Regions from separate parts of the Diaminobutyricimonas aerilata genome, predicted to be linked through region 3. Evidence: predicted binding sites of a transcription regulator. Region 3 holds the regulator's gene; each other region holds the start of a gene.
What was found. The regulator HrcA, encoded in region 3, represses chaperone genes, less so after heat shock. The targets are predictions, from matches to a motif close to TTNGCACTCGNNNNNNNCGAGTGCNAA.

Region 1 (9,596 bases), 1.2 Mb from region 3:
CAGCAGGTCGCGATGGAGACCGCCTTCGCCGGTCCGGCGAAGATCAGGCAGCGCCTCGGTGCGTTCGACGCGCAGGTCATCGCGCGCACCGACGCGGACGAGTTCGTCGAGCTGTGCCGCACCCCGCCGTCGGTGCACCGCTATCCCGGTTCGATGGCCGGGCGCATCCAGGCGCTGTGCGCTGCGCTCGTCGAGGAGTGGGACGGCGACGCCGCGGCGCTGTGGACCCGCGACGATCCCGACGGCGCGACCGTCCTCAAGCGACTGAAGGCGCTGCCCGGCTTCGGTGAGCAGAAGGCGAAGATCTTCCTCGCCCTGCTCGGCAAGCGCTACGGCTTCACCGGCGCCGGCTGGCGCGAGGCGGCCGGAAACTACGGCGACGAGGGGTCGTACCGCTCCGTCGCCGACATCGTCGACCCCGAGTCGCTCGCGAAGGTGCGCGAGACGAAGCGCGCCGCGAAGGCCGCCGCCAAGCGCTGATCGTCCGGCCACGGAGCCGCCGGCGGCATCCACTCACACCCGTTCGGTCAGGAGCGCCACACGGCGCCCGCCGACGCGGGTGAGCACGAGCGTCGCCGACTCGGGACCCTTCGGAGCGAGCCGTTTGCGGAACTGCGCCGGGTCGATGTCGACGCCGCGCTTCTTGATCTCGACGGTGCCGATGCGGCGGGCGGCGAGCTCGCGGCGCAGGGCGCGCTCGTCGAGCGGCAGTTCGGCCAGGATGCGGAACGAACGCGCGAACGGGGACTCCGCGGGTGCGTCGCCGGTCAGGTAGGCGATCTGCGGATGCACCGTCGTCGCGCCGAGCGAACGGGCGAGGTCGCCGATGAGGCGCGCGCGGATGACGGAGCCGTCCGGTTCGTGGAGATAGGTGCCGAGCGGACCGGGATCGACGTCCTCGGCGTCGGCCGCGGCGGTGAGCTCGGCCGATCCGTGGTCGCCGATGACGAGGGCGGCGCGACGAACGCCCGGGCGGGCGAGCGCGCCGGTCCAGACGACGACCTCGACGACCTCGCGGTCGACCGACACCCACTGCGTCTCGGCATCGGCCGGCAGCAGGTCCCGGTCGATGCCCGGGCCGAGCTTGACGCCGATCGGCCGGTGTTCGGCGAGCCCGAACGCGAAGTCGAGCGACGGCGACCAGTCGGCGGGGTCGTCGAGCCGGCGGGAGGCATCGCGCCGGGCCGGGTCGAGCCACACCGCGCCGACGCCGTCGAGGGCGGCCTCCTCGGCGGTGCCCTGTTCGACGCGAGCGTTGCCCCACGGGGCGAGATTGAAGCTCGCGATCGCGGCCGTCACCTCGTCGCGTTCGACCGCGGTCACATCGAGCCCCAGGGCGGCGATGGCGAGCGCGTCGGCGCCGATCCCGCACCCGAGGTCGGCCACCCAGCGCACGCCCGCGCCCTGGAACCGGCCGGCGTGCACGGCCGCGACGCTGAGCCGCGTGGCCTGCTCGAGCCCGGCCTCGGTGAACAGCATCCGGTCGGCGAACTCGCCGAACTTGGCGCGAGCCCGACGCCGCAACCGTGCCTGGGTGAGCACGGCGGCGACGAGCCCGGGGGAGTGCCCCTGCGCGCGCAGGCCCGCGACCATGCGCAGCACGTCGCCCTGCGAGTCGTAGGGCGGCAGGTCGTCGAGCAGGCGCAGCCCCTCGGGGGTGAGCAGGTGTCTCAGCTCGGCGACATCCATCCCGCCATCCTCCCATCGGCGCTCGCCGCCCGGGTGCGATTGGCACTCGGATTGACCGAGTGCTAGCCCACCCCTACACTTGATCTGGCACTCCCGAAGGGAGTGTGCCAACCCCGGATTTCTCAGAAAGAAGAGGTCAACCGTGTCGGTGTCCATCAAGCCGCTCGAGGATCGCATCGTCATTCGTCAGGTCGAGGCCGAGCAGACCACTGCGTCGGGCCTGGTCATCCCTGACACCGCGAAGGAGAAGCCGCAGGAGGGCGAAGTCGTCGCCGTCGGCCCCGGCCGCATCGACGACAACGGCAACCGTGTCCCGCTCGACGTCGCCGTCGGCGACCGCGTGCTCTACTCGAAGTACGGCGGAACCGAGGTCAAGTTCGGTGCCGACGAGTTCCTCGTGCTCTCGGCTCGCGACGTGCTGGCGGTCGTCGTCCGCTGATCCCGGCCGAAACCGCCAAGGCCTCGATGGCTTCCCGCCATCGGGGCCTTCGCCGTTCCGGGGGCCATCATCCGCAGGTCTAGGCTGAATCGGTGAGTTCGACGCCCCCTCCCCAGAAGCAGGGCACCGGCCTCCTCTTCGCGGTCGGGGCCTACGGGTTGTGGGGCATCCTCCCCGTCTTCTTCCTCGCGCTCATGCCGGCGTCACCGGTCGAGATCGTCGCGGCGCGCATCCTGCTCTCACTCGTCTTCTGCTTCGTGCTCATCGCGATCACCCGCAGCGGCCTCGCCTTCGCGGCCACCCTGCGCGATCGCCGCTCGATGCTGCTGCTCGCCCTCGCCGGCGTGCTCATCCTCACCAACTGGCTCACCTACGTGTTCGCCGCGACGACGGGCCACGTCGTCGAGGCGGCGCTCGGCTACTTCCTCAACCCGATCGTCACCGTGCTGCTGGGCGTCTTCCTGCTGCGCGAGCGGCTGCGTCCCCTGCAGTGGACCGCGATCGGCCTGAGTGCGGTGGCGGCCCTCGTGCTCGCCATCGGCTACGGCAGCGTGCCCTGGATCGCGCTCATCCTCGCCTTCTCGTTCGGCATCTACGGCCTGGTCAAGAAGCAGGTCGGCCCCCGCGTCGACGCCATCACCGGGCTCACGATCGAGACGATGTGGCTCAGTCCGCTCGCGCTCGCGGCTCTCATCGTCATCGGCGTGACGACCGGTCTCACCACCGGCACGGTGTCGGCCTGGCACACGGCCCTCATGCTCAGCGCCGGCGTCGTGACCGCCGTGCCGCTGCTGTTCTTCGCCGCAGCCGCGCGACGCCTGAAACTCACCGTGCTCGGGTTGTCCCAGTACCTCGCTCCGCTGCTGCAGTTCCTGTTCGGCGTGATCGCGCTGCACGAGGACATGCCCTTCGAACGCTGGGTCGGCTTCGGGCTCGTGTGGGTGGCGCTGCTCATCCTCACCATCGACATGTTCACCGCCGGTCGCGGCCCGCGGCGGAGTGCCCTCGAACCGGCCTGAGCCTCTCTCGCACGGAATCCGGCGCGGCACGGGATCCGGAGCGGCGACGACGGATTCCGGCAGGATTCGCGCGGAACGCGTCCGAAAATCACGGAAGGTAACGATTGGCACCGTGTTACGCGGCTGTAACACGCTCGTATTGAGAATGGCAGGTACGCCCAATACCTTTAGGCAATCGCGCGCGGACTCCGCGGGCGATAGATCTGTAATCACAACTTGAGGAGCACGATGAGCGCATTCACCGGAGGATCCCCCTCCGCACGCTCGAAGTTCGTCTCTCGCGGTGCGAAGTTCGCGGCACTCGGTGCCGGACTTCTGCTGCTCGCCTCGTGTGCGAGCACTCCCCCCCAGGAGAGCGCAGAGCCGTCGGCAGACATCCCGGAAGGTGACGGCACCTTCGCGGTCGGCACGATCCTGCCCGCAACGGGCAACCTGGCCTACCTCGGCCCGCCCGAGGTCGCCGGCGTCAAGCTCGCCATCGCCGACCTGGAGGCGGCCGGCTTCGAGTTCGACATCACCCTGACCGAGCGCGACTCGGGCGACACGACCACCGACATCGCGACCCAGTCGGCGGGTGAGCTCGTCGACGCCGGTGTCGACATCGCCGTGGGTGCCGCGTCGTCCGGTGTGTCGTTCACGTTCATCGACCAGATGATCGACGGCGGGGTCGTGCAGATCTCGCCGGCGAACACGTCGCCGGACTTCACCGACTACGACGACGAGGACTACTACTGGCGCACCGCCCCGTCCGACGTGCTGCAGGGCCGCGTGCTCGGCAACCTGATGGTCGGTGACGGCGCCGAGAACGTCGGCATCATCTACATCAACGACCCGTACGGCATCGGCCTGGAGGAGAACGCCAAGCAGGCGATCGAATCCGCCGGTGGCGAGGTGTCCGCATCCGTGCCCTACAACCCGGGTGACACGGTGTTCTCGACCCAGGTCGACGAACTCCTCGCCGAGGACCCCGACGCGATCGCCGTGATCGCGTTCGAGGAGACGGCGTCGATCATCCCCGAGCTCGTGAACACGCAGGGCTTCCCGAGCGACAAGGTCTACTTCGTCGACGGCAACCTCTCGAACACGTACGAGTTCCAGCCGGGCACCCTCGAGGGCGCGAAGGGAACCCTTCCGGGCAACTTCGCCTCGGAGGACTTCCAGGCGCGACTGCTCGAGATCGACCCCGCGCTCGAGGACTTCAGCTACGCGGCTGAGTCCTACGACGCGGTCGTCGTCGCGGCGCTCGCCGCCGCGCAGGCCGGCAACGACCACGCGGACGCCATCAAGGCGAACATGCAGTCGGTCTCGGCCGAGGGCGAGAAGTGCGAGACGGTCGCCGACTGCCTCGCCCTGATCGGCGACGGTGAGGACGTCGACTACGACGGTGCCTCCGGCCCGATCGAGTTCGACGAGAACGGTGACCCGACCGAGGCGTACATCGGCATCTACCAGTACGGTGCCGACAACAAGTACGCCCCGCTCAACGCGGAGTTCGGCAGCCTGAACGAGGAGTGATCCACCTCGCACGTGTCGCGCTCGCGTGACACGTCGACACGGAGGGGCCCGGCGGCGACGCCGGGCCCCTTCGGCGTTCCCGGCGCGGCCGGGCCCCTGAGGCGTTGCCGGGCCACTGAGGCGTTGCCGGGCCTCTGAGGCGACTTGCGGCCGCTGCGGCGACTTGCGGCCGCTGCGGCGTGCCCGGCGACGCCCGGTCTGTCGGTGCACGTGGTGCGCCGGAAACGTCGTTACCCGCCGGCGTGGGGCCGTTGCGCTACAGCCTCGTGTCCGCGCGCCAGGAGTTTCCGGCGCGGCGCCGCGGAACTGTAGCGCGACGCCGCCGGGCCGGATCCGTCGCCCCGATCGGGCGGCGGATGCCGACGGCCGGGGCGGGCACCGCGGGGACGGGAACGGCCCGTCTTCCGGGAAGACGGGCCCGCCCGAGGGACGGGAACGGCCCCGCCTCCTCGGGGAGACGGGGCCGTGACCCGGATGCGGTGGGCCGCTACGCGGTGAACCCGGATGCGGTGGGCGGCTCGGCGGTCGCGGGGCCCTTGCGCTTGGCGTCCTCGTCGGCGGCGAGGGTGCCGAGGTAGAGCTCGGTGACACGCGGATCGTTGAGCAGCTCGCGGCCGGTGCCGGTGTACGCGTCCTTGCCCTGGTCGAGCACGTAGGCCCGGTGGCAGATCTGCAGGCAGCGGCGCGCGTTCTGTTCCACCATGATGACCGTGACGCCCGCGCGGTTGATCTCCGCCACGCGCAGGAACGTCTCGTCCTGACGCACGGGGGAGAGGCCGGCCGACGGCTCGTCGAGCAGCAACACCGATGGGTCCATCATGAGCGCGCGGCTCATCGCCACCATCTGACGCTCACCGCCCGAAAGCGAACCGGCGCGCTGGCGGCGCCGCTTCTCGAGTTCCGGAAAGAGCGTCGTGACGAACTCGAACCGCTCGGCGAACTTCTTCGGCGACTGGAAGATGCCCATCTCGAGGTTCTCCTCGATGCTGAGGCTCGGGAACACGTTGTTGTTCTGCGGCACCATGCCGACGCCCTTGGCGACGAGCTTGTCGGCCTTGAGGGACGTGATCTCCTCGCCCTTCAGCCAGATCGCGCCTCCGCGGATCCTCACCTGCCCGAAGATCGCCTTGAGCAGCGTCGACTTACCGGCGCCGTTCGGGCCGATGATGCCGATGAGCTCACCGTCGTAGGCGTCGACGGTGCAGCCGTTGAGGATGTTGACCCCCGGCAGGTAGCCGGCGACGAGGTCGTCGGTGCGCAGCACCGGTTCGTCGGTGCGCGTGACGGTGCTGGATGCGACGGCCTGAGCCATTACTTCTCCTCCTTGTCGGAGACGGGCGTCGTGTCGGAGACGGGCGTCGGGTCGGAGACGGGGGTCGGCGACACGTCGACCGGGATCTCCGCGGCGGCCTCCTGGGCGAGCGCGGCGCGGTCGTCCCCGGTCATCTCGCCGAGGTCGGTGTCGTGATGTGCGCCGAGGTAGGCGTCGATCACCGCGGGGTCGGACATGACCGTCTCGGGCGGACCCTCCGCGACGACGCGGCCCTCCGCCATGACGATCACCCAGTCGGAGATGTGCCGCACCATGTGCATGTCGTGCTCGACGAAGAGCACGCTCATGCCTTGCGCCTTGAGGTCCTTGATGTGCCCGAGCAACGACTGCGTGAGGGCAGGGTTCACACCCGCCATCGGCTCGTCGAGCATCACGAGCACCGGGTCGCTCATGAGCGCCCGTGCCATCTCGAGAAGCTTGCGCTGACCGCCGGAGAGCGACGCCGCGTAGTCCTCGCGCTTGGTGTCGAGCTTGAAGCGCTTGAGCAGATCGTCGGCCTTCTCGGTGATCTCCTGCTCGCGATTGCGCCACAGCGGCCGCACGAGCGCGCGGAACATGTTCTCGCCCGGCTGCTTGGTCGCCCCGAGCAGCATGTTCTGCAGCACGGAGAGGCGACCGAGCGACTTGGTGAGCTGGAACGTGCGCACCATGCCGCGGCGGGCGACCCGGTACGCGGGCACACCCGCGAGGCTGTGTCCCTCGAAGCTCCACGAGCCGGTGTTGGGCTTGTCGAACCCGGTGAGCAGGTTGAAGAAGGTCGTCTTGCCGGCCCCGTTCGGTCCGATCAGCGCCGTGATGGCGTTGCGCGGGATCTCGACGTGCTGAACGTCGACGGCGGTGAGGCCGCCGAACGTGCGGGTCACGCCGTCGGCGACGACGATGGGATCGACCTTGGCGCATCCCGGACCCACCTCGCCCTTGACGAGCGGATGCGTGCGGACTGTCGACGTGTCAGACATTGAACGACAGCTCCTTCTTGTTGCCGAAGATGCCCTGTGGGCGGAATATGACCAGCAGCATGAGGGCGACACCCACGAGGATGAAGCGGATCTGACCGGCCTGGGTGCTCGAGATGAAGCTCAGCACGTCGGCGGACCGCAGCCCGTTGATGATGCCGTTGGTGAGCGAGAGCACGACCCAGAAGATCATCGAGCCGACGATCGGGCCCCACACCGTCGCGGCACCGCCGAGCAGCAGCGCCGTCCAGATGAAGAAGGTGAGCGCGGTGCCGTAGTTCCCCGGCTGCACGGCGCGCGGCAGGATGAACACCACACCGGCGAGGGCGCCGAGCACACCGCCGAGCACGAGCGCCTGCATCTTGTAGGAGTAGACGTTCTTGCCGAGGCTGCGCACCGCATCCTCGTCTTCGCGGATGCCCTTCACGACGCGTCCCCACGGGCTGCGCATGAGCAGCCACACGAGCACCGACGCGATGGCGACGAGGCCCCAGCCGAAGACGCGCACCCACCACTGCTCGCCCGAGTACACCCACGGGCCGATGCCGAAGGTGCCCTCGCCGAACGGGTTGAGCGCCTGGAACTCGCGGGCGTATCCGCTGAGGCCCTGCGATCCGCCGGTCAGGTCGGTGAGTCCGACGGTCGAGACGAGGTAGCGCACGATCTCCGCCGCCGCGATCGTCACGATCGCCAGGTAGTCGGCCCGCAACCGCAGGGTCGGGATGCCGAGGATGAACGCGAAGATGATCGAGGCGATGACCGACGCGAGGATCGCGAGGGGCACCGAGAACCCGAGTTCGAGCGTCGTGATGGCGAACGCGTACGCGCCGACGGCCATGAAGCCCGCCTGCCCGAAGTTGAGCAGGCCCGCGTAGCCGAAGTGCACGCCGACGCCGATCGCCGCGAGGGCGTAGGCAGCCGTGGTCGGGCTGATGATCTCGCCCGCCGCGTTGCCGAGAATGCTTCCCCAGTCCATGGTTCCTCCTAGCCGATCCGCTCTTTGCGCCCGAGCACGCCCTGGGGGCGGAACAGGAGCACGAGGATGAGCACGACGAGCGCGACCGCGAAACGCAGGTCGGGCGGGATGACGACGGTCGAGAGCTCCGTGAAGAGCCCGATGATGAGGGCGCCGACGAGCGCGCCGAACGCGCTGCCGAGGCCGCCGAGGGTCACCGCGGCGAAGAGCAGCAGCAGGATCGCGAAGCCCATGTCCCACGTGACCCCGCGGTAGAGGCCGTACAGGATGCCGCTCAGGCCGGTGAGCGTCGCCGCCATCACCCAGACGACCCGGATGACGCGGTCGACGTTGATGCCGGATGCGGCCGCGAGCGACGCGTTGTCGCTCACCGCGCGGGTGGCCTTGCCGATGCGGGTGCGGGTGAGGAAGAGGCCGACGAGCACGAGCATCACGATGCTGACGCCCATGCTCACGAGCGAGGCGGCGGTGATGGTCACCGGGCCGAGGGCGACGGTGTCGGTGAGGCCGGTGTTGAGGTTCTCGGTGCCTCCGCCGAAGAAGTAGAGGAAGAGGTAGCGCACCACGATCGAGAGGCCGATCGTGACGACGAGCACCTGCACGAGCCCGACGCCCCTGCGCCGGAGCGGCTTGAACAGCCCCGCGTCCTGCACCCATCCGAACGCGGCGCTCAACAGCAGCGTCGCGAGGATCGACACCACGAGGTTCCAGCCGAACGCCGTGGTGAAGAGGTAGAAGAAGATCGCCCCGAAGGTGAGCATCTCGCCGTGGGCGAAGTTGTTGACGCCCGTCGTGCCGAAGATCAGCGAGATACCGATCGCGGCGAGGGCGAGCAGCAGGCCGAAGTTGAGTCCGTACACGAGCCGGGTGAGCAGGGTGTCGGCGAACGTCGTGCGTTGCGTCGACCCCTCACCGGTCGGGAAGAGCACGTTGACCGTGTTCGTCGTGCCGATCGTGACCTGTCGGGTGACGTTGTCCGGATCGCGCGGGGCGACGCCCTCGGGGAGGGTGTCGACCTGCAGCGTCGCGGTGTACTCGCCGCGGCCCGGGACCACGACGGCCCAGCGGCCGTCTTCGGCGGTCGTGCCGGTCTCTTCGAAGTCGTCACCCTCGACGAGCACCTCGACGCCCTCGAGCGGGGTGTCGTCGGAGCGGATGATGCCGCCGACGGTGAAGGTGGTGGTGAAGTCGCCCGTCGGTGTGGGGGTCGGCGTCGGCGTGGTCTCCTCGGCCGCCGCGGAGGCGGAGACGAGGAGCGTCGCGAGTGTCGCCCCGGCAAGGGCGGCACCGAGGCCGCCGAGCCACCGTCGGAATCGCGGGGTACGCGATTGGCCAGCTGTGTGCACGAAACCTCCTGTTGGCGCCGAGTCGCCGGGCAGGGGATCCCGCGACCAGCCCGATCGTCGGCGTTGACGATACTTGCGGTTTGTGTCGCTCGTGTTTCATGCGTGCGCACCGAACCGCCCGCTCATTATGACCGCGGAATGCCTGGGCGCCTAAACGGTTAACATGGATTACCGGTATCCGATGTCGCATCCGGCCTGACTTCATTCCGCATCTGCGAGGGGACTCATGGACCAGCCCGATCCGTTCGGATTCATCGGACTCACCTACGACGACGTCATGCTCCTGCCCGGGCACACCGATGTCATTCCGAGCGAGGCCGACA
Region 2 (9,596 bases), 1.2 Mb from region 3:
CCAGTCGCAACTCGCCCATGCACTGAGGCTAACCGGTCGAGGATGCTGTGCAACAGATATCTCGACGTCGAGATAGTTAGGCGCAGCGACTATGCTGTCGGCGGCGGCGCACCGCCCGAGTCGACGCCGCACGGGCCGACTCGCGTAGGAAGGAACACTGTGGCGAAGATCAAGGTCGAGGGAACCGTCGTCGAACTCGACGGCGACGAGATGACGCGCATCATCTGGCAGCGCATCAAGGACTCCCTCATCCACCCCTACCTCGACGTGAACCTCGAGTACTACGACCTCGGCATCGAGAACCGCGACGCGACCGACGACCAGGTCACCATCGACTCCGCCCACGCCATCCAGAAGCACGGCGTCGGCGTGAAGTGCGCCACCATCACCCCCGATGAGGCGCGTGTCGAGGAGTTCGGCCTCAAGAAGATGTGGCGCAGCCCCAACGGCACGATCCGCAACATCCTCGGCGGCGTCATCTTCCGCGAGCCGATCATCATCTCGAACGTGCCGCGCCTCGTGCCCGGCTGGACCAAGCCGATCATCGTCGGCCGTCACGCGTTCGGCGACCAGTACCGCGCGACCGATTTCGTGTTCGACCGCCCCGGCACCCTCACCGTGAGCTTCGTGCCCGAGGACGGCTCCGAGCCGATCGAGCACGAGGTGTTCCAGGCGCCCGGCGGCGGCGTCGCGCTCGCGATGTACAACCTCGACGACTCGATCCGCGACTTCGCCCGCGCGTCGCTCAACTACGGACTCGCCCGCAACTACCCGGTGTACCTCTCGACGAAGAACACCATCCTCAAGGCCTACGACGGCCGCTTCAAGGACCTCTTCCAGGAGGTCTTCGAGGCCGAGTTCAAGCAGCAGTTCGACGCGGCCGGGCTCACCTACGAGCACCGTCTCATCGACGACATGGTCGCGGCGAGCCTCAAGTGGGAGGGCGGCTACGTGTGGGCCGCCAAGAACTACGACGGCGACGTGCAGTCCGACACGGTCGCGCAGGGCTTCGGCTCGCTCGGCCTCATGACGAGCGTGCTCACCACCCCGGACGGTCGCACCGTGGAGGCGGAGGCCGCGCACGGCACCGTCACCCGCCACTACCGTCAGCACCAGGCCGGCAAGCGGACCTCGACGAACCCGATCGCCTCGATCTACGCCTGGACGCGCGGCCTCGCGCACCGCGGCAAGCTCGACGGCAACTCGGAGCTCATCGGCTTCAGCACCGAGCTCGAAGACGTCGTCATCAAGACCGTCGAGTCCGGCAAGATGACGAAGGACCTCGCGCTGCTGGTCGGCCCCGAGCAGGAGTGGCAGACGACCGAGGAGTTCCTCTCCACCCTCGACGAGAACCTCAAGTCGCGCCTCGGCTGATCCCGACAGCGACGGAGGGCCCGGATGCGCTGCATCCGGGCCCTTTCGCGTGCGGGGCGAATATCATGCCGGGCATGAGAATCACGGTGACGGGCGCCGCCGGACAGATCGGCTACGCCCTGCTGTTCCGCATCGCGTCGGGTGCCATGCTCGGCGATGAACCAGTGCGGTTGCGCCTGCTCGAGGTGCCCGCCGCGGTCGGTGCCGCCGAGGGCACCGCGATGGAACTCGTCGACTGCGCGTTCCCGCTGCTCGAGTCCGTCGACGTGTTCGACGACGCCGGGACCGCCTTCGACGGTGCGCAGATCGCGTTGCTCGTCGGGGCCCGGCCGCGTGGCCCGGGGATGGAACGCAGCGACCTGCTCGAGGCCAACGGCGCCATCTTCGCCCCGCAGGGCGCGGCCATCAACGCCCGGGCCGCCGACGACGTGCGTGTGCTCGTGGTCGGTAACCCGGCCAACACGAACGCGCTCATCGCCGCCTCGCACGCCCCCGACGTGCCCGCGGACCGGTTCAGCGCGATGACGCGGCTCGACCACAACCGCGCGGTCGCCCAGCTCGCCGCGCGCACGGGCGCCCGTGTCGGCGACGTGTCACGCGTCACCATCTGGGGCAATCACTCGACGACGCAGTTCCCCGACCTCGCGCACGCGCGCATCTCCGGTGAGCCCGTCGCGGTCGACAGCTCCTGGGTCGAGGACGACTTCATCCCGACGGTCGCACGCCGGGGAGCCGCGATCATCGAGGCCCGGGGCGCCTCGAGCGCGGCGAGTGCCGCGAACGCCGCGATCGATCACGTGCGCGACTGGGTGCAGGGCACCTCTCCGCACGACTGGACGAGTGCCGGTGTGATCTCCGACGGCGCGTACGGCGTGCCGGAGGGCATCGTCAGCTCGTTCCCGGTCACCTCGGACGGCACCGGATGGCGCATCGTCGACGGTCTCGAGATCGACGCGTTCGCTCGGTCACGCATCGACGCCTCGGTGGCCGAGCTGCTCGAGGAGCGCGATGCGGTGCGCTCCCTCGGCCTCATCCCCTGAAGCCGGACGACGAGAAGGGCCCGGATGCGAGCATCCGGGCCCTTCTGTGCGGGTCGCGTTACGCGGTGACCTCGGCCTGAGCCGGCGTCGAGCTCGCGTTGACCGCGATCTTGCGCGGCTTCGCCTTCTCGCTCACCGGGATCATGACGCTCAGCACACCGTTGTCGTAGTTCGCGGTGATGCCGTCGGCGGCGAGCCCGTCGCCGAGGGTGAACTGGCGCAGGAAGCTGCCGAAGGCGCGCTCACGGCTGAGCCACTGCACACCCTCCTGGCTGCGCGGCGTGCGCTCGGCGCGGATCGTCAGCAGCTGGCCGTCGACGTCGACGTCGATCGACCCCGGGTCGACGCCGGGGAGGTCGGCGTTGAGGATGTAGTGATCGCCGTCCCGATAAAGATCCATCGGCATGAGCCGCGGACCCTGACGGGAGTCGAGCAGCCGCGAGGTCATGCGGTCGAGTTCGCGGAACGGGTCGAAGAACACGGTCATGATGTACTCCTTGGTTCCAGGTTGAGTCCCTGTGACTCAACTACGGAAATGTTAGCACTCTCAACCCGAGAGTGCTAAGTTCCATTCCCTTCGCCCTGGGCGAACGCCGGGAAGATCTCGAGCGTGGATGTTGCAAGCGCGCCGATATCCGTTGCGTGGGGATCGGCCTCGCGCAACGATCGTGCGGCTGTGGCGGTCTACCCCCGTTCGGGGGGATCTGACAGATACTTTTGTGCTCACGCGCAGACCCGACTGCTCGACAGCACCACCTCTCTTGTTTCTGTCTCGAGTAAGGAATTGCTTGTGAGTCGATCCCTCCGCGCCCCATCGCGGCTGCTCGTCTCCGCCCTCGCGGGCGGTGCGGTGGTCGCGTCGGCGCTCGTCGCGGCCCCCGCCGTGGCGGCCCCCACGCCCGCCTCCATCGGCGGGCGCGGACAGACCGCGTTCGAACCCGGTCGCTACATCGTGACGCTCGTCGACGACGCCGTCGCCACCTATGAAGGCGGCGTGCGCGGCTTCGGCGCCACCAAGCCCGAGGAGGGGGAGCAGCTCAATGCGCGCCGCGCCCCCGTCACGGACTACGCCGGGTACCTGACCGAGAAGCAGGAGCAGGTCGCCGCCGCCGTCGGCGCCGACATCGACTACTCCTACACGCTCGCGCTCAACGGCTTCAGCGCCGATCTCACCGCCGAGCAGGCGGCGCGCCTCGCGGCCGACAAGAACGTCGCCGCGGTCGCCCCGGACGAGATGCTCCACGTCACCGAGGCCGTGCCCTCGACCGAGTTCCTCGGTCTCGAGGGGCCCGAGGGCGTCTGGGCCGAGACGGGCGGCGTCGAGACCGCCGGTGAGGGCGTCGTCGTCGGCGTGCTCGACACCGGCATCGCGCCCGAGAACCCGTCGTTCGCGGGGGATCCGCTGGGCACCGAGCCGGGCGACGCGCCGTACCGCGACGGTGAGACGATCACCTACACCAAGGGCGATGGCGACACCTTCACCGGTGCCTGCCAGACCGGCGTGCAGTTCACCGTCGACGACTGCTCCACCAAGATCGTGGGCGCCCGCTACTTCCTGCAGGGCTTCGGCGAATCCAACCTCGGCAGCGTCGAGCAGGGCGAATACGTCTCCCCGCGCGACGGCGACGGGCACGGCTCGCACACCGGATCCACCGCGGTCGGCAACATCGACGTGCCGGCCACCGTGGGCGGAGTCGAATACGACACGATCACCGGTGTCGCCCCGGCCGCCAAGATCGCGGCGTACAAGGTGTGCTGGTCGGGCCCCGATCCGGCCGACACCGCCGACGACGGCTGCACCACCTCCGACATGCTCGCCGCCATCAACCAGGCGGTCGAAGACGGCGTCGACGTGCTGAACTTCTCGATCGGCGGCGGCGCGGCGCAGACCACCATCTCCGCCACGGACGAGGCGTTCCTCGGCGCGGCCGCGGCGGGCATCTTCGTGGCGGCGTCGGCCGGCAACGACGGCCCGGGTGCCTCGACCCTCGACAACGCGTCGCCGTGGATCACGACGGTCGCCGCGACGACGATCCCGAGCTACGAGGCCACGGCCACCCTCGGCAACGGTGAGAAGTACGCCGGTCTGTCGATCACGGTCGACCGCACGGAAGGTGCCGAGCCGCTCAGCGGACCGCTCGTGACCGCGACCTCGGTCGCGGTGGCCGGTGCGGTGGACGCGCGACTGTGCCTCCCCGGCACGCTCGACCCGGCCCTCACCGAGGGCAAGATCGTGCTGTGCGAGCGCGGCGGCAACGCCCGCGCGGAGAAGTCGCAGGTCGTCGCGGATGCGGGCGGCATCGGAGTGCTGCTGGTCAACCCGACGCCCAACTCGATCGACGTCGACCTCCACGCCATCCCGACCATCCACCTCTCGGACCGGTACTACGCGGCGGTCACCGCCTACGCGCAGACGCCGGGAGCCACGGTCACCTTCACGCCCGGCAACCAGACCGACTACACGCCGCCGACCCCGCAGGTCGCCGGATTCTCGTCGCGCGGTCCGGTGCTGGCGGACGGCTCCGACATCCTGAAGCCCGACATCGCGGCGCCCGGCGTGGCGATCCTCGCTGCCGAGGCGAACGCCGAGGGCGAGGACCCGCAGTGGGGCTTCCTCTCCGGCACGTCGATGGCGGCCCCGCACATCGCGGGACTCGCGGCCCTCTACCTGGGTGAGCGTCCGGACGCGACGCCGGCCGAGGTGAAGTCGGCGTTGATGACCACCGCCTACGACACCGTCGACGAGAACGGCGAGCAGTTCACCGACCCGTTCGCCCAGGGTGCCGGTCACGTGGACCCGACCGAGTTCTTCGAGCCCGGCCTGGTCTACCAGAACGGCATCGGCGACTGGCTCGCGTACATCCAGGGCATCGGCTACGACGCCGGAGTCGACCCCATCGATCCGAGCAACCTCAACCTCGCCTCGATCGCGGTCGGTGCGCTGACCGCCGCCGAGACCGTCACCCGCACGGTGACGGCGACGCAGAGTGGAACGTTCACGGCGAGCGTCGCGGGACTCGAGGGCATCGACGTGACCGTCGAGCCGTCGACTCTCGAGGTCGTCGAGGGTGAGAGCTACGACTACACCGTCACGTTCAACCGCACGACGGCGCCCCTCGACGAGTTCTCGACCGGGTCGCTGACCTGGACGAGCGGCGACACCGAGGTGCGCAGCCCCATCGCGATCCAGCCGGTCACCATCGTGGCTCCGGATGAGGTCGCGGGCGAGGGCGTCGACGGATCGGTGCAGGTCGAGGTCACCCCGGGCGGCACCGGCGACATCGTGCTCGGCACCACCGGCCTGAGCGCCGGCGTGCGCCACCCCGACCCGAGCGGCGCCGAGCCGGAGCACTCCGGTTCCGGATCGCGCGGCGACCTGGTGGAGTACACGGTCGAGGTGCCCGAGGGCACCGCGTGGTCGCGATTCGATCTCGATTCGCTCGACGACACGGCCGACCTCGACCTCGTGGTCTACCTGCTCGACGACGCGGGCGACCCCGTCGCCGGCTGGCAGTCGGCGACCGGTGCGGCCGACGAGCGCGTCGACCTGCCGGAGCCCGAGGCGGGGACCTACCTCGTCGAGGTGTCGGTGTTCGCCGCCAACCCGTCGACCGCGTGGGATCTCGTGACGACGAACGTCGTGCCCGAGGGTGCGGCTCCGCTCACGCTCGACCCGGCCGTGCTCGCCGCGGTGCAGGGCCAGCCGATCACCTACACCGCGTCATGGACGGGGCTGCAGCCGAACAGCGATTACCTCGGCCTGGTCTCGTACGGCGACACCGGTGAGGCCACGGCGATCTCGGTCGAGACCGGCGAGGCGCCGGGCCCGGACACCCCGGTCAACACCGCTCCGCCGACCATCGAGGGAACGCCCGTCGCGGGCCAGACCCTGACGGCTAACCCGGGCGAGTGGGACACCGAGGGGCTCGAGTTCGCCTTCCAGTGGCAGCGTGACGGCGAGGACATCGCCGGAGCGACGTCGTCGACCTATGTCGTGACCGCGGCGGACGAGGGCTCCGAGCTCACGGTCGTCGTGACCGCGACCGGCGAGGGCCTCGACCCGGCCACGGCCACCTCCGAGCCGGTGCTCGTGAAGTACGCCTCGAAGCTCGGCATCGCCGTGTCGCCGCAGGTGGCCTTCTCGTGGCAGCGCGTCACGGTCAACCTGCGGGTGACCTCGGGCGCCGACACGGCCCCGGGCGGCACGCTGACCGTGAAGGTCGACGGCAAGAGCTACGACGTCCCGGCGTCGATCGGCGAGGACGGGCGCGCGAGCTTCCGTCTGCCGAAGCTCTCGCGCGGCCTGCACGTCGTCTCGGCCACCTACTCGGGTGACGAGACCACGGCGGGCTCGAAGAGCGCGTCGAAGCAGGTCTGGATCATCCTGTAGTCCGTCCGCAGTGAACGGCGCCCTCTCCGCTTCGGCGGGGAGGGCGCCGGCGCATGTCGGAGGATGTTACGAACTGGTAAACCTCGGGCGAACCCCTTGCGTCCGAGAATGTTCGTAACCTTTACTAACAAACATGACAACGGGGTATGCGGACGGCCGGGCTCTCCGCCCGACGCGCAAGGTCCTGCCGGAGCACGCACGGCAGAACAACCGGGCGCTCGTGCTGCAGACCCTGTACCGCGCCGGCAGCCAGAGTCGCGCCGACGTCGCCCGGGCCACCGGCCTCACCCGCGTGACCGTCTCGGACCTCGTGGCCGAACTCATCGGCGAGGGACTCGTCGTGGAACTCGGTCAGCGCGAAGACGCGCGCCCCGGCAAGCCGGCCACCCTCATCGACATGGACCGCGAGGCGTTCCACATCGTCGGCGTCGACCTCTCCGAAGCCGAGACCTTCAGCGGCGCCGTGCTCGGCATCGACGGGGGCGTGCTGCACCGCGAGGAGCTCGCGCTCGCCGGCAGCACCGGCACCGAGGCGACGGCGAAGGTCGTCGCCCTCATCGAGACGCTCCTCACCCACGCGAGCCGACCCGTGCTCGGCATCGGCGTCGGATCGCCCGGTGTCGTCGACCTCGGCGGGGTCGTGCTGAGCGCTCCGAACCTCGGCTGGAGCGGAGAAGACCTGCAGGGCCTGCTCGCCGAGCGGTTCGACCTGCCCGTCGTCGTCGCGAACGACGCGAACGCCGCCGCCCTCGCCGAGCACAGCTTCGGCGGCGCGTTGAGCGACATGATGCTCGTCAAGATCGGCCACGGTGTCGGCGCCGGCCTCGTGCTCGGTGGCACCCCGGTCTTCGGCAGCCGTTTCGCCGCGGGCGAGATCGGACACGTCGTGGTCGGCACCGACGGCGGTGCCGCCTGCGCGTGCGGCAAGCACGGCTGCCTCGAGACCTGGCTCGCGACACCGCGACTCGACGCCGCGCTCGCCGCGGCGACCACCGACGCCGACCGCGAGGCCGTGCTCACCGAAGCCGGGCAGCGGCTCGGCATCGCCCTCGCACCGGTCGTCGGTGCCCTCAATCTCGCCGAGGTCGTCGTCAGCGGCCCGGCGCAACTGCTCGACGGAACGCTCACCCGCGCGACCGTCGACACCCTCCGCAGGCGCACGATGGCCGAGTTCCACGGCGATCTCACTCTGCGGATGACCGCCCTCGGCAGAGACATCGTCATGCGCGGCGCCGCCGCCATGGTGCTGTCAGGACGACTCGGGGTCTCGTAAGAGCTCCCATGCACCACGAGGTGCCGGCACCCCGGCCGGCGCCACGCCCTAGGAAAGGAAAGCACTCACGATGAGAAAGCTCGGATATGTCGGCCTGCTGGCCGCATCCGCTCTCGCCCTGGCTGGTTGTGCGTCCGGCGGTTCGTCCGGAGGCGACGAGTCCGCCGAGATCCGCGTCTGGCTGAACGGCACGGACACCCCCGACGAGGCGCGCGAGTACCTCAAGACCACCTTCGAGAAGGAGAACCCCGGCTCGACCCTCACGATCGAGGAGCAGAGCTGGACCGGGCTCGTCGACAAGCTCACCACGAGCCTGTCGGGCAGTGACAGCCCGGACGTGGTCGAGGTCGGCAACACCCAGTCGCCCGCGTTCACGTCCGTCGGCGCGTTCCTCGACCTCAGCGACGAGTACGAGGATCTCGGCGGCGACGACCTGCTGCCCGGCTTCGTCGAGGCCGGCACCTACGACGGCACCTTCTACGCCGCTCCGTACTACTCCGGCTCGCGCCTGGTCTTCTACAAGAAGGACCTGTACGCGGCCGCGGGACTGTCGGTGCCGACCACGCTCGACGAGTACATCGCCAACGGCGAGGCGCTCGCCGCGGCGAACCCCGTCTCGGGCATCTACTTCCCGGGACAGGACTGGTACAACGCCCTGCCCTACATCTGGGAGAACGGCGGCGAGATCGCGGTCGAAGACGGCGACGGATGGAAGAGCTCCTTCTCGAGCCCCGAGTCGATCGCGGGTCTCGAGCAGGTGCAGCAGGTGATGCAGAACGCGTCGCTCGCCCCCAAGGACGGCAACGAGACCGACCCGCAGGTGCCCTTCTGCGCCGGCACGGTCGCGCAGCTCTCCGCCCCCAGCTGGGTGAAGTGGTCGATCCTCGCGCCGGCCGACGCCGATGCGCCCGGGTGCCCCGACCAGGAGGCCAACCTCGGCGTCTTCGCCCTCCCGGGCAAGGACGGCGGGGCCGCCAAGGTCTTCGCCGGAGGATCGAACATCGCGGTCTCGGCGAAGTCGGCTCACCCCGAACTCGCCAAGGAGGCGCTGAAGATCATGCTCAGCGACGAGTACCAGACGATCCTCGGTGAGGCGGGCCTCGTGCCGGCCAAGCTCTCGCTCGCCGACACGATCGGCAGCGACGAGGTCGCGACGGCGCAGACGGATGCGGCGGCGAACGCGAAGCTGACCCCGCCGGCTCCGCAGTGGGCCGAGGTCGAGGCGTCGGGTCTGCTGACCGACTTCTTCGTGAACATCGCGCAGGGCGGCGACGTCCAGGCGCTCGCGGAGGAGCTCGACGGCGAGATCGACCAGATCCTGAGCGGCGACTGATGCACCCGGGGGCGGGCGGCGTGTGCGCGCCGACCGCCCCCGGCGCCATCGCCCTAGGAAGGTGAAGGCGCATCCAGACTAATAGGAGCGTTCCCACATGACCCTCGCCCCCGAGGCCGGCCCTGCCCTGCAGGAGGTCGACCCTCTCGCGTCGGAGGTGCGCCGCGTGCCCCCGCCGCCGCGCCG
Region 3 (9,596 bases):
GCATCATCGCGCACATCGACCACGGCAAGTCGACCCTCGCCGACCGGATGCTGCAGATCACCGGTGTGGTCTCCGACCGCGACATGCGGGCGCAGTACCTCGACCGGATGGACATCGAGCGTGAGCGCGGCATCACGATCAAGAGCCAGGCGGTGCGGATGCCGTGGCAGGTCGGGCAGAGCACCTTCGCCCTCAACATGATCGACACGCCGGGCCACGTCGACTTCACCTACGAGGTGTCCCGCAGCCTCGCCGCGTGCGAGGGCGCGATCCTGCTCGTCGATGCCGCGCAAGGCATCGAGGCCCAGACGCTCGCGAACCTCTACCTGGCCCTCGAGAACGACCTCGAGATCATCCCGGTGCTCAACAAGATCGACCTGCCGGCGGCCGACCCCGACAAGTACGCGCGCGAGCTCGCGCAGCTCATCGGCGGTGACCCGGCCGACGTGCTGCGGGTCTCGGGCAAGACCGGCATGGGCGTCGAGGAGCTGCTCGACCGCGTCGTCGAGCGCATCCCGTCTCCCGTCGGCGACGCCGACGCCCCCGCGCGGGCGATGATCTTCGACTCCGTCTACGACGCCTACCGTGGCGTCGTCACCTACGTGCGGATGGTCGACGGCAAGCTCAACCCGCGCGAGCGCATCCAGATGATGTCGACGCGCGCCACCCACGAGATCCTCGAGATCGGCGTCAGCTCACCGGAGCCGAGCCCCTCGAACGGACTCGGTGTGGGCGAGGTCGGCTACCTCATCACCGGCGTGAAGGACGTGCGCCAGTCGAAGGTCGGCGACACCGTGACGACCGCCGCCAAGCCGGCGACGGATGCGCTCGCGGGCTACACCGATCCGCTCCCCATGGTGTTCTCGGGCATCTACCCGATCGATGCGAGCGACTATCCCGACCTGCGCGAGGCGCTCGACAAGCTCAAGCTGTCGGATGCGGCACTGCAGTACGAGCCGGAGACCTCGGTCGCGCTCGGCTTCGGATTCCGCTGCGGGTTCCTCGGTCTGCTGCACCTCGAGATCGTCACGGAGCGCCTGCAGCGCGAGTTCGACCTCGACCTCATCACGACGGCGCCGAGCGTGCCGTACCAGGTGACCACCGAGGACAAGAAGACCGTCACGGTCACGAACCCGAGCGAGTACCCGACCGGGCGTATCGAGAAGGTGCTCGAACCGGTCGTGTCCGCCTCGGTGCTCGCGCCGAAGGAGTACGTCGGCGCGATCATGGAGCTCTGCCAGAGCCGCCGCGGCACGATGCGCAGCATGGACTACCTCGGCGAGGACCGCGTCGAGCTCAAGTACACGCTCCCGCTCGGTGAGATCGTCTTCGACTTCTTCGACCAGCTGAAGAGCCGCACGCAGGGCTACGCGAGCCTCGACTACGAGCCGGCGGGGGAGCAGGAGGCCGACCTCGTGAAGGTCGACATCCTGCTGCAGGGCGAGCAGGTCGACGCGTTCAGCGCGATCGTGCACAAGGACAAGGCCTACGCGTACGGCGTGCTCATGACCGGCCGGTTGCGCGAGCTCATCCCGCGCCAGCAGTTCGAGGTGCCCATCCAGGCCGCCATCGGGGCGCGGATCATCGCCCGCGAGTCGATCCGCGCAATGCGCAAGGACGTGCTCGCCAAGTGCTACGGCGGTGACATCACCCGTAAGCGCAAGCTGCTCGAGAAGCAGAAGGAGGGCAAGAAGCGCATGAAGATGGTCGGTCGCGTGGAGGTGCCCCAGGAGGCGTTCATCGCCGCGCTCTCGGGCGACACCGAGAAGAAGGACGGCAAGAAGTAGTGGCCGACCGGCAGGAGGCCTGGCGTCTGCCCGTCACGTACGGGGCCGTGGGCGGCACGCAGGCCGTCGACCTCATGACCTACCCGCCGAAGGGCTACCGGCCGTTCGAGCGCCGGGCCCGCATCGGTCACGGCGACGCCCGCTGGGAGTGGGCGCGCACCGAGCTGCTCAGCTGGGGCATCAAGCGCCGCAGCGGCTTCGAGGTCGAGCGCACGGATGCGCCCGGCGACGTGAGCGAGATCGGATACACCGGGGTCGGCTACGACGAGTCGGGCACGCCCGTGCAGGCCGCGAGCCTCGTCGCCGGCGACGAGATCGAGTACGCGCCCGACGGCACGGCGCTCGTAAAGCCGGGCGACACGGCCGTGCTCGTGGCCAGGGTCGGTCCGTTCCGCGTGCACGAACCCGTGCGCGTGGTCTACCGCATCGACGAGCCCCAGCGCAGCGGATTCGCCTACGGCACGCTGCCCGGGCATCCGCTCAGCGGCGAGGAGTCGTTCATCATCGACCGCACCGAGGACGGGTCGGTCTGGCTCACCATCCGTTCACTGAGCCGCCCCGCGGGCTTCGGATGGAAGCTCATCGGACCGCTCCTGCGCGTGGCGCATCGCCGCTACCTCGCGCGCTACATGGTCGCCCTCACCGGACCGACGGAGTGACCACTGGATTCACCTACGCCGAGGTCGGAGCGACCGACACCCGCGACAGGGCGCCGTTCCCGCCCGCCGGGTTCCGCGCGCTCGAGCGGGAGGCGGTCGTGGGTCGCGGTCGCGGCGCCTTCGAGCGGTCCGCATCGGCGGTGCGGCACTGGGAGGTGCAGCGGCGCAGCGGAATGCGGGTCGACCGTGACGGCGAGGGCGAGGTGCGCGCGGGGGAGAGCGTGACGCTGCGGATCCCGTTCGGGCCGTTCCGGGTCAGTGCGCCGGCACGGGTCGTCTACGTGGTCGACGAGCCCCGCACCGCGGGATTCGCGTACGGCACCCTCGCCGGGCATCCCGAGATCGGCGAAGAGGCCTTCATGGTGCACTGGGACGCCGACGACCGCGTCGTGTTCCGAGTGCGGGCGTTCTGGAGGGCGTCGGGCCAGTGGCGGCTCGTGCTCCCGGCCGTGCGGCTCGCGCAGCTCGTGTACACCCGCCGCTACCTCCGGGTCCTCTCGGGCGCGTCCACGACGGGGAGCGTCGACTGATGCCGAGCGCGCTCCCGATCGCCGATCCGGCGCCCGCCGACGGACTGCTGCCCGCGACGGCAGCGGAGGGGGCGGACACGCGCGCCTTCGGCGTGTACCTGCACGTGCCCTTCTGCCGGGTGCGCTGCGGGTACTGCGACTTCAACACCTACACCGCGGACGAGCTGCGGGGCGTCTCCCGCACCGACTTCGCCTCTCACGCCCTCGCGGAGATCGACCTCGCGCGCGGCGTGCTCGCCGACCTGCCCGCCCGACCGGCGTCGACCGTCTTCTTCGGTGGCGGCACCCCCACGATGCTCCCCGCATCCGATCTCGCTCGCATGCTCGACGCGGTGCGCCGCACGTGGGGACTCGCCGCCGACGCGGAGGTGACGACGGAGGCGAATCCCGACACCGTCGATGCCGCATACCTGCGGGAGCTCCGCGCCGCGGGGTTCACCCGCGTCTCGTTCGGCATGCAGTCCGCCGCGCCGCACGTGCTCGCGACCCTCGAGCGCACGCACGACCCCGAACGGGTGCCGCTCGTCGTCGCGTGGGCGCGCGACGCCGGCCTCGACGTGAGCCTCGACCTCATCTACGGCACGCCCGGCGAGAGCATCGACGACTGGCGCGCCTCGCTCGAGCACGTGATCGCGCAGCGGCCCGATCACGTCTCCGCCTACGCGCTCATCGTCGAGCCGGGCACGAAACTCGCCCGGCAGATCCGGCGTCACGAGGTCGAGACGCCCGACGACGAACTGCAGGCGGACATGTACGAGCTGGCGGAGCGGATGCTCGGCGACGCCGGATACGGCTGGTACGAGGTCAGCAACTGGGCCGCCGGCGTCGAACACCGGTCGCGGCACAACCTCTCCTACTGGACCGGTCAGGACTGGTGGGGCGTCGGTCCGGGCGCGCACAGTCACGTCGGCGGCGTGCGCTGGTGGAACGTGAAGCATCCGGCCGCGTACGCCGACCGCGTTCTGGCGGGCGCGTCACCGGCCGCCGGGCGGGAGACCCTCGACGACGCCACGCGCGGTGTCGAGCGGGTGCTGCTCGAGTCGCGCCTCGCCGACGGACTCGCCATCGACGCGATCCCCGCCGCAGGGCGCGCGACGATCGCCGAGCTCATCGCCGACGGGCTCATCGAGGGCGCGGCGGCGCTGCGCGGCCGGATCGTGCTCACCCTCGCCGGTCGCCTGCTCGCCGACGCGGTGGTGCGACGGCTCACCGCCTGACGCGGTTCCGCCCGGGAACGAGAACGGGGACCGGGTCGCCCCGGTCCCCGTCGTCGTGCGGAGTGCTACTTGATGAAGCGGATCGCGACCGGGTAGCGGTAGCTGCCGCCGGCGTTCACTCGGGTGTAGCCGATGATCGAGAAGGTGACCACGGCGGCCCAGAGCAGCACGAAGAGCAGCGGCGCGAGGAAGCCGAACAGACCGAAGGTGACGAAGGTGAGGATCGTCGTCACGATCGAGAGGGCGAAGGCGACGATCACGACGGTGATCTGGAAGTTCAGGGCCTCCTTGCCCTCCTGGTTGGTGTAACCGCCACGCTCGCGGAAGACCAGCCAGATGATGAGGGAGGGGAGGATGCCGAGGATCCCGAGGAGGTGGGCGAGTCCGGCCCACTGCTTGTCTTCGGCCGGGGTGAGCGGGGCCGCGGGCTGGGCGGTGTTGGTCATCGTCGGGGTGCCTTTCGGGGATTCAGATCGTCGGCTCGCCGCGCCATGACATGGCAGCCTGAAGGCGAGCTGTGACTCAAGGTAGCGGTCCGGCGCGGATCCCTGCAATGGCGCGCTGGTCGACCGCATCCCCCGTTCTGCCCGGTCGAGCGGTAGAATTGGCAGTCAGACCTGTCGAGTGCCAGGAAGGAGCGGTGGCCATGGCATCGGAACGCAGTCTCGAAGTGCTGCGGGTCATCGTGCAGGATTACGTCGCCTCGCGGGAACCCGTCGGATCGAAGTCCATCGTCGAGCGGCATTCCTTCGGTGTGTCGGCCGCGACCATCCGCAACGACATGGCCCTTCTCGAGGAGGAGGAGCTCATCGCCGCTCCGCACACCTCGTCCGGCCGGGTCCCCACCGACAAGGGCTACCGCGTCTTCGTCGACCAGCTCGCCGACATGCGCCCTCTGAGCGCCGCGCAACGGCAGGCGATCGAGACCTTCCTCGGTCAACCCGACGACGTCGACGAGGTGCTCGCGCGCACGGTGCGCCTGCTCTCGCAGCTCACCAACCAGGTCGCGCTCGTGCAGTACCCGAGTTTCACGCGCGCCTCCGTGCGCCATGTGGAACTGGTCCCGTTGAGCGACACGCGGCTCATGACCGTGCTCATCACCGACCGCGGCCAGGTCGACCAGCGCATCGTCGACGCCGGCGAAGCGGTCGACGAGGCGTTCGTGGGCGAGCTGCGCGCGAAACTCAACGGCGCTCTCGCGGGCCGGTCGCTGAGTGAGGCGTCGACGGCGCTCCCGCGGATCGCCGAGCGGTTCGTGCCCGAACGCGCGGCGCTGGTGGAGCGGATCGGCGAGAGCCTGCTCTCGCAGGTGGACGCGAACCGCCGCGACAAGCTCGTCATGGCCGGTGCCGCGAACCTCGCCCGCACCGAGGCCGACTTCGGGGGCAGCATCTATCCCGTTCTCGAGGCCATCGAGGAGCAGGTCACCCTGCTCAAGCTCTTCGGCGAGATGGAGGTCGACGGGTCCGGCGTCTCGGCCAGCATCGGCCGCGAGAACGCCGACTTCGGTCTCGCCGACACCTCCGTGCTTGCGAGCGGCTACGCTCCAGCGGGCGACGGGGTCGCGAAGCTCGGTGTGCTCGGCCCCACCCGCATGGACTACTCCAACAACATGGCGGCGGTGCGGGCGGTCGCCCGTTACCTCTCCAAGCTCATCGACGGCGACTAGCCGATCGGGCGTTCCCCGCCCACGACGGAAGAATCAGGATTTGGCTGACCATTACGAGGTACTCGGCGTCGAACGCAACGCGACGCCGGAGGAGATCAAGAAGGCGTACCGCCGGCTCGCTCGGGAACTGCATCCCGATGTGAATCCCGGGGCGGACGCCGCCGAGCGGTTCAAGCTCGTCACCCACGCCTACGACGTTCTGAGCGATCCGCAGCAGCGTCAGCAGTACGACCTCGGCGGTTCCGGCGGCTTCGGAGGTGGGGGAGGCGCCAACTTCGGCGGCTTCGGCGACATCTTCGAGACGTTCTTCGGTGCCGGGGCGACGCGCCAGGGCCCGCGTTCGCGTCGCGAGCGGGGTCAGGACGCCCTCGTGCGGGTCGAGATCGAACTGGAAGAGGTCATCTTCGGCACGCACCGCGACGTCGAGGTCAACACCGCCGTGCTGTGCGAGACCTGCAACGGTTCGTGCGCGGCCCCGGGAACCAGCCCGGTCACGTGCGACATCTGCCACGGTACCGGTCAGATCCAGCGCGCCGTGCGCTCGCTGCTCGGCAACGTGATGACGTCGAGCCCGTGCGGCACCTGCCGCGGCTACGGCACCGTCATCCCGAACCCGTGCCCGACGTGCGCGGGTCAGGGTCGCGTGCGCGCCACCCGCAACATCCCCGTCGACATCCCCGCGGGAGTCGACACGGGCCTCCGCCTGCAGCTGCCCGGTCAGGGCGAGGTCGGTCCCGCCGGCGGCCCCAACGGCGACCTCTACCTCGAGGTCAAGGTGCGCCACCACGACACCTTCAGCCGCAACGGCGACGACCTGCTCGCGACGCTCGAGGTGCAGATGACGGATGCCGTGCTCGGCACCCGCACGACACTGCACGCGCTCGACGGCGACATCGACGTGGAGCTCAAGCCCGGAACGCAGAGCGCCGAGATCCTCACGATCAAGGACCGCGGCATCACCCGCCTGCGCGGCGGTGGCCGTGGCGACCTGAAGATCGGCGTGCACGTGGTCACCCCGACGAAGCTCAACCACAAGGAGCAGGAACTGCTGCGCAAGTTCGCGGCGTCGCGCAAGAACCAGCCGCCGCGACTCGCCCACTTCCAGCAGGGACTCTTCGCCAAGCTGCGCGACCGCTTCGTCGGCGGCTGATGAGCACGCTGTTCCTCAATCCCGAGCTCGAGCCCGCTGCCGCGGTCGTCGGCGCGCGCGTCGGCGTGCGCGGCGACGAGGCGCGCCACGCGGTCACGGTGAACCGCATCCGCCCGGGCGAGACGGTCTCGATCGGTGACGGCGAAGGACTCGTCGTCACCGGGGCGGTCGTCTCGGCGGCACCGGACGAGCTCGTCATCGAGGTGGCCGAGGTGCGCACCGAACCGTGGCCATCGCCCGAGCTGTGGCTCGTGCAGGCCCTCGCCAAGGGCGATCGCGACGAGCTCGCGGTGCAGGCGGCGACCGAACTCGGCGTGACCGGCGTCGTGCCGTGGGCCGCGGACCGCTCCGTGTCGCGCTGGGAGGGCGCGAAGGTCGCCAAGGGCGAGGCCCGATGGCGCACCATCACGCGCGAGGCGAGCAAGCAGTCGCTGCGCGGCTGGCTTCCGCAGGTCGCGCCACTCGCGCGCACCTCCGACCTGGTCCGCCTCGCCGGGGAGACCCGGATGCTGCTTCTCGACCCGACCGCCCACACCGCACTCACCGCGATAGATCCGGCGGGTGCGGCGCGAGTGCACCTCGTCGTCGGGCCCGAGGGCGGCTTCGCGCCGGCCGAGCTCGAGCGGCTCTCCGGCGCCGGCGCCGAGCGGGTGCACCTCGGCGCGGGCATCCTGCGCACCTCCACCGCGGGGCCCGCCGCCCTCGCGGTGCTGAACGCACGCCTGGGACGTTGGTAGCAGGGGGAATAGCGACGCCCGCTCGTCGTTAAGATCGATGCATGACTGACGCCGAGCGTTCGATCTTCACGCGCATCGCCGACCGGGAGATCCCGGCCGACATCGTGCACGAGACCGACAGCCTCATCGCGTTCCGGGACATCGCTCCGCAGGCGCCCGTGCACCTGCTGATCGTGCCGAAGACGGAACGGTACGCGAACGTCGTCGAGCTCGCCGAAGGCGACCCCGCACTGCTGGCCGACATCGTGAGCACCGCCGGCCGGCTCGCGCACGAGCACACCGGCGGGCAGTTCCGCCTCGTCTTCAACACCGGCGCCGAAGCCGGACAGACCGTGTTCCACGTGCACGCCCACCTGCTGGGCGGGCGACTAGAGGAAGGCACACTTGCCCACTAGCGACACCGGCTCCACCGGCGTACCGATCGAGCGCGCCGAACTGCACGTCGACGGCGTCGCGATGGTGCGACTGCTCGGCCCGCAGGACCGCCTGCTCACCACCCTCGAACGGCAGTACCCCGCCGTCGCCGTGCTCGTCCGCGGCAACCAGATCTTCCTCGACGGCCCCTCCGACCAGGTGAAGGCCGCCCGAACGCTCGTAGAGGAGCTCATCCAGATGGTCCGCAACGGCACCGACCTCGGTCCGGCCGACATCGCCTCGTCGGCCCGCATCATCGAGAGCGGCGCCGGCAGCCCGGCGGAGGTGCTCAGCCAGGCGATCCTCACCAGCCGGGGCAAGAGCATCCGGCCGAAGACCCTCGGTCAGAAGAACTACGTCGACGCGATCGATCACAACACGATCGTCTTCGGGATCGGCCCCGCCGGTACCGGTAAGACCTACCTCGCGATGGCGAAGGCCGTGCAGGCCCTGCAGCGCAAGGAGGTCGAGCGGATCATCCTCAGCCGGCCGGCGATCGAGGCGGGGGAGCGGCTCGGGTTCCTGCCCGGCACCCTCACCGACAAGATCGACCCCTACCTGCGGCCGCTCTACGACGCGCTCAACGAGATGATGGACCCGGAGATCGTGCCCAAGCTCCTCGCCGCGGGCACCGTCGAAGTCGCGCCGCTCGCCTACATGCGCGGTCGCACCCTCAACAACGCGTTCGTCGTGCTCGACGAGGCGCAGAACACCACCCCCGAGCAGATGAAGATGTTCCTCACCCGACTCGGGTTCGGCTCGAAGATGGTCGTCACGGGCGACATCACGCAGGTCGACCTGCCCACGGGCGCGAGTGGACTGCAACTCGTCACGCGCATCCTCGACGGGATGGACGACATCCACTTCGCCCGCTTGGGCAGTGAAGACGTCGTGCGGCACTCGCTCGTCGGGCAGATCGTCGACGCCTACACCAAGTACGACGCCGAGCAGCAGGCGCGACGATTCCAGCGCGAGCAGGGAGTCGAGGCGCCCACGGGCGCGAACCGCGCGGAGCGGCGAGGCCATACGCCGCAGGATCACCAGCCGCGTCGCGATCGGCGGTGGGGCCGATGAGCGTCGAGGTCACCAACGAGTCGGGCATCGAGACCGACGAGGCGGCCCTGCAGCGGCTCGTCGTCTACTGTCTCGACGAGCTTCGGGTGCACCCGGATGCGGAACTGGCCATCATGCTCGTCGACGAGGCGGCGATGGAGCAGCTGCACGTGCAGTGGATGGACGAGCCAGGGCCGACCGACGTGCTGAGCTTCCCCATGGACGAGCTGCGTCCCGGTACGGAGGATGCGATCACCCCGGCGGGACTGCTCGGCGACATCGTGCTGTGCCCGCAGGTCGCCATCACCCAGGCGAAGACGGCCGGACATCCGATGCTCGACGAGCTGCTCATGCTCACGTGCCACGGGCTGCTCCACCTG

Region 1: groES (co-chaperone GroES) is a predicted target of HrcA. The motif match lies at 1,729-1,755, and genes of this name have one in related genera.
Region 2: CLV46_RS13395 (Hsp20/alpha crystallin family protein) is a predicted target of HrcA. The motif match lies at 2,953-2,979, and genes of this name have one in related genera.

What each region holds. Positions count from the first base shown of each region.
Region 1 is NZ_PGFF01000001.1:2,839,800-2,849,395, reverse strand. Features, by position in the region: gene CLV46_RS13700 (HhH-GPD-type base excision DNA repair protein) at 1-480, shown strand, start outside; gene CLV46_RS13695 (class I SAM-dependent methyltransferase) at 514-1,689, opposite strand; gene groES (co-chaperone GroES) at 1,832-2,128, shown strand; gene rarD (EamA family transporter RarD) at 2,221-3,147, shown strand; gene CLV46_RS13680 (ABC transporter substrate-binding protein) at 3,376-4,662, shown strand; gene CLV46_RS13675 (ABC transporter ATP-binding protein) at 5,150-5,974, opposite strand; gene CLV46_RS13670 (ABC transporter ATP-binding protein) at 5,974-6,954, opposite strand; gene CLV46_RS13665 (branched-chain amino acid ABC transporter permease) at 6,947-7,927, opposite strand; gene CLV46_RS13660 (branched-chain amino acid ABC transporter permease) at 7,936-9,273, opposite strand; gene guaB (IMP dehydrogenase) at 9,500-9,596, shown strand, end outside.
Region 2 is NZ_PGFF01000001.1:2,778,661-2,788,256, reverse strand. Features, by position in the region: gene CLV46_RS13410 (GNAT family N-acetyltransferase) at 1-19, opposite strand, end outside; gene CLV46_RS13405 (NADP-dependent isocitrate dehydrogenase) at 160-1,374, shown strand; gene CLV46_RS13400 (malate dehydrogenase) at 1,449-2,414, shown strand; gene CLV46_RS13395 (Hsp20/alpha crystallin family protein) at 2,473-2,901, opposite strand; gene CLV46_RS13390 (S8 family serine peptidase) at 3,205-6,804, shown strand; gene CLV46_RS13385 (ROK family transcriptional regulator) at 6,938-8,077, shown strand; gene CLV46_RS13380 (extracellular solute-binding protein) at 8,148-9,410, shown strand; gene CLV46_RS13375 (carbohydrate ABC transporter permease) at 9,508-9,596, shown strand, end outside.
Region 3 is NZ_PGFF01000001.1:1,627,473-1,637,068, forward strand. Features, by position in the region: gene lepA (translation elongation factor 4) at 1-1,787, shown strand, start outside; gene CLV46_RS07810 (DUF1990 domain-containing protein) at 1,787-2,446, shown strand; gene CLV46_RS07815 (DUF1990 domain-containing protein) at 2,443-2,976, shown strand; gene hemW (radical SAM family heme chaperone HemW) at 2,976-4,193, shown strand; gene CLV46_RS07825 (DUF4870 domain-containing protein) at 4,259-4,639, opposite strand; gene hrcA (heat-inducible transcriptional repressor HrcA) at 4,840-5,862, shown strand; gene dnaJ (molecular chaperone DnaJ) at 5,903-7,012, shown strand; gene CLV46_RS07840 (16S rRNA (uracil(1498)-N(3))-methyltransferase) at 7,012-7,749, shown strand; gene CLV46_RS07845 (histidine triad nucleotide-binding protein) at 7,791-8,144, shown strand; gene CLV46_RS07850 (PhoH family protein) at 8,134-9,237, shown strand; gene ybeY (rRNA maturation RNase YbeY) at 9,234-9,596, shown strand, end outside.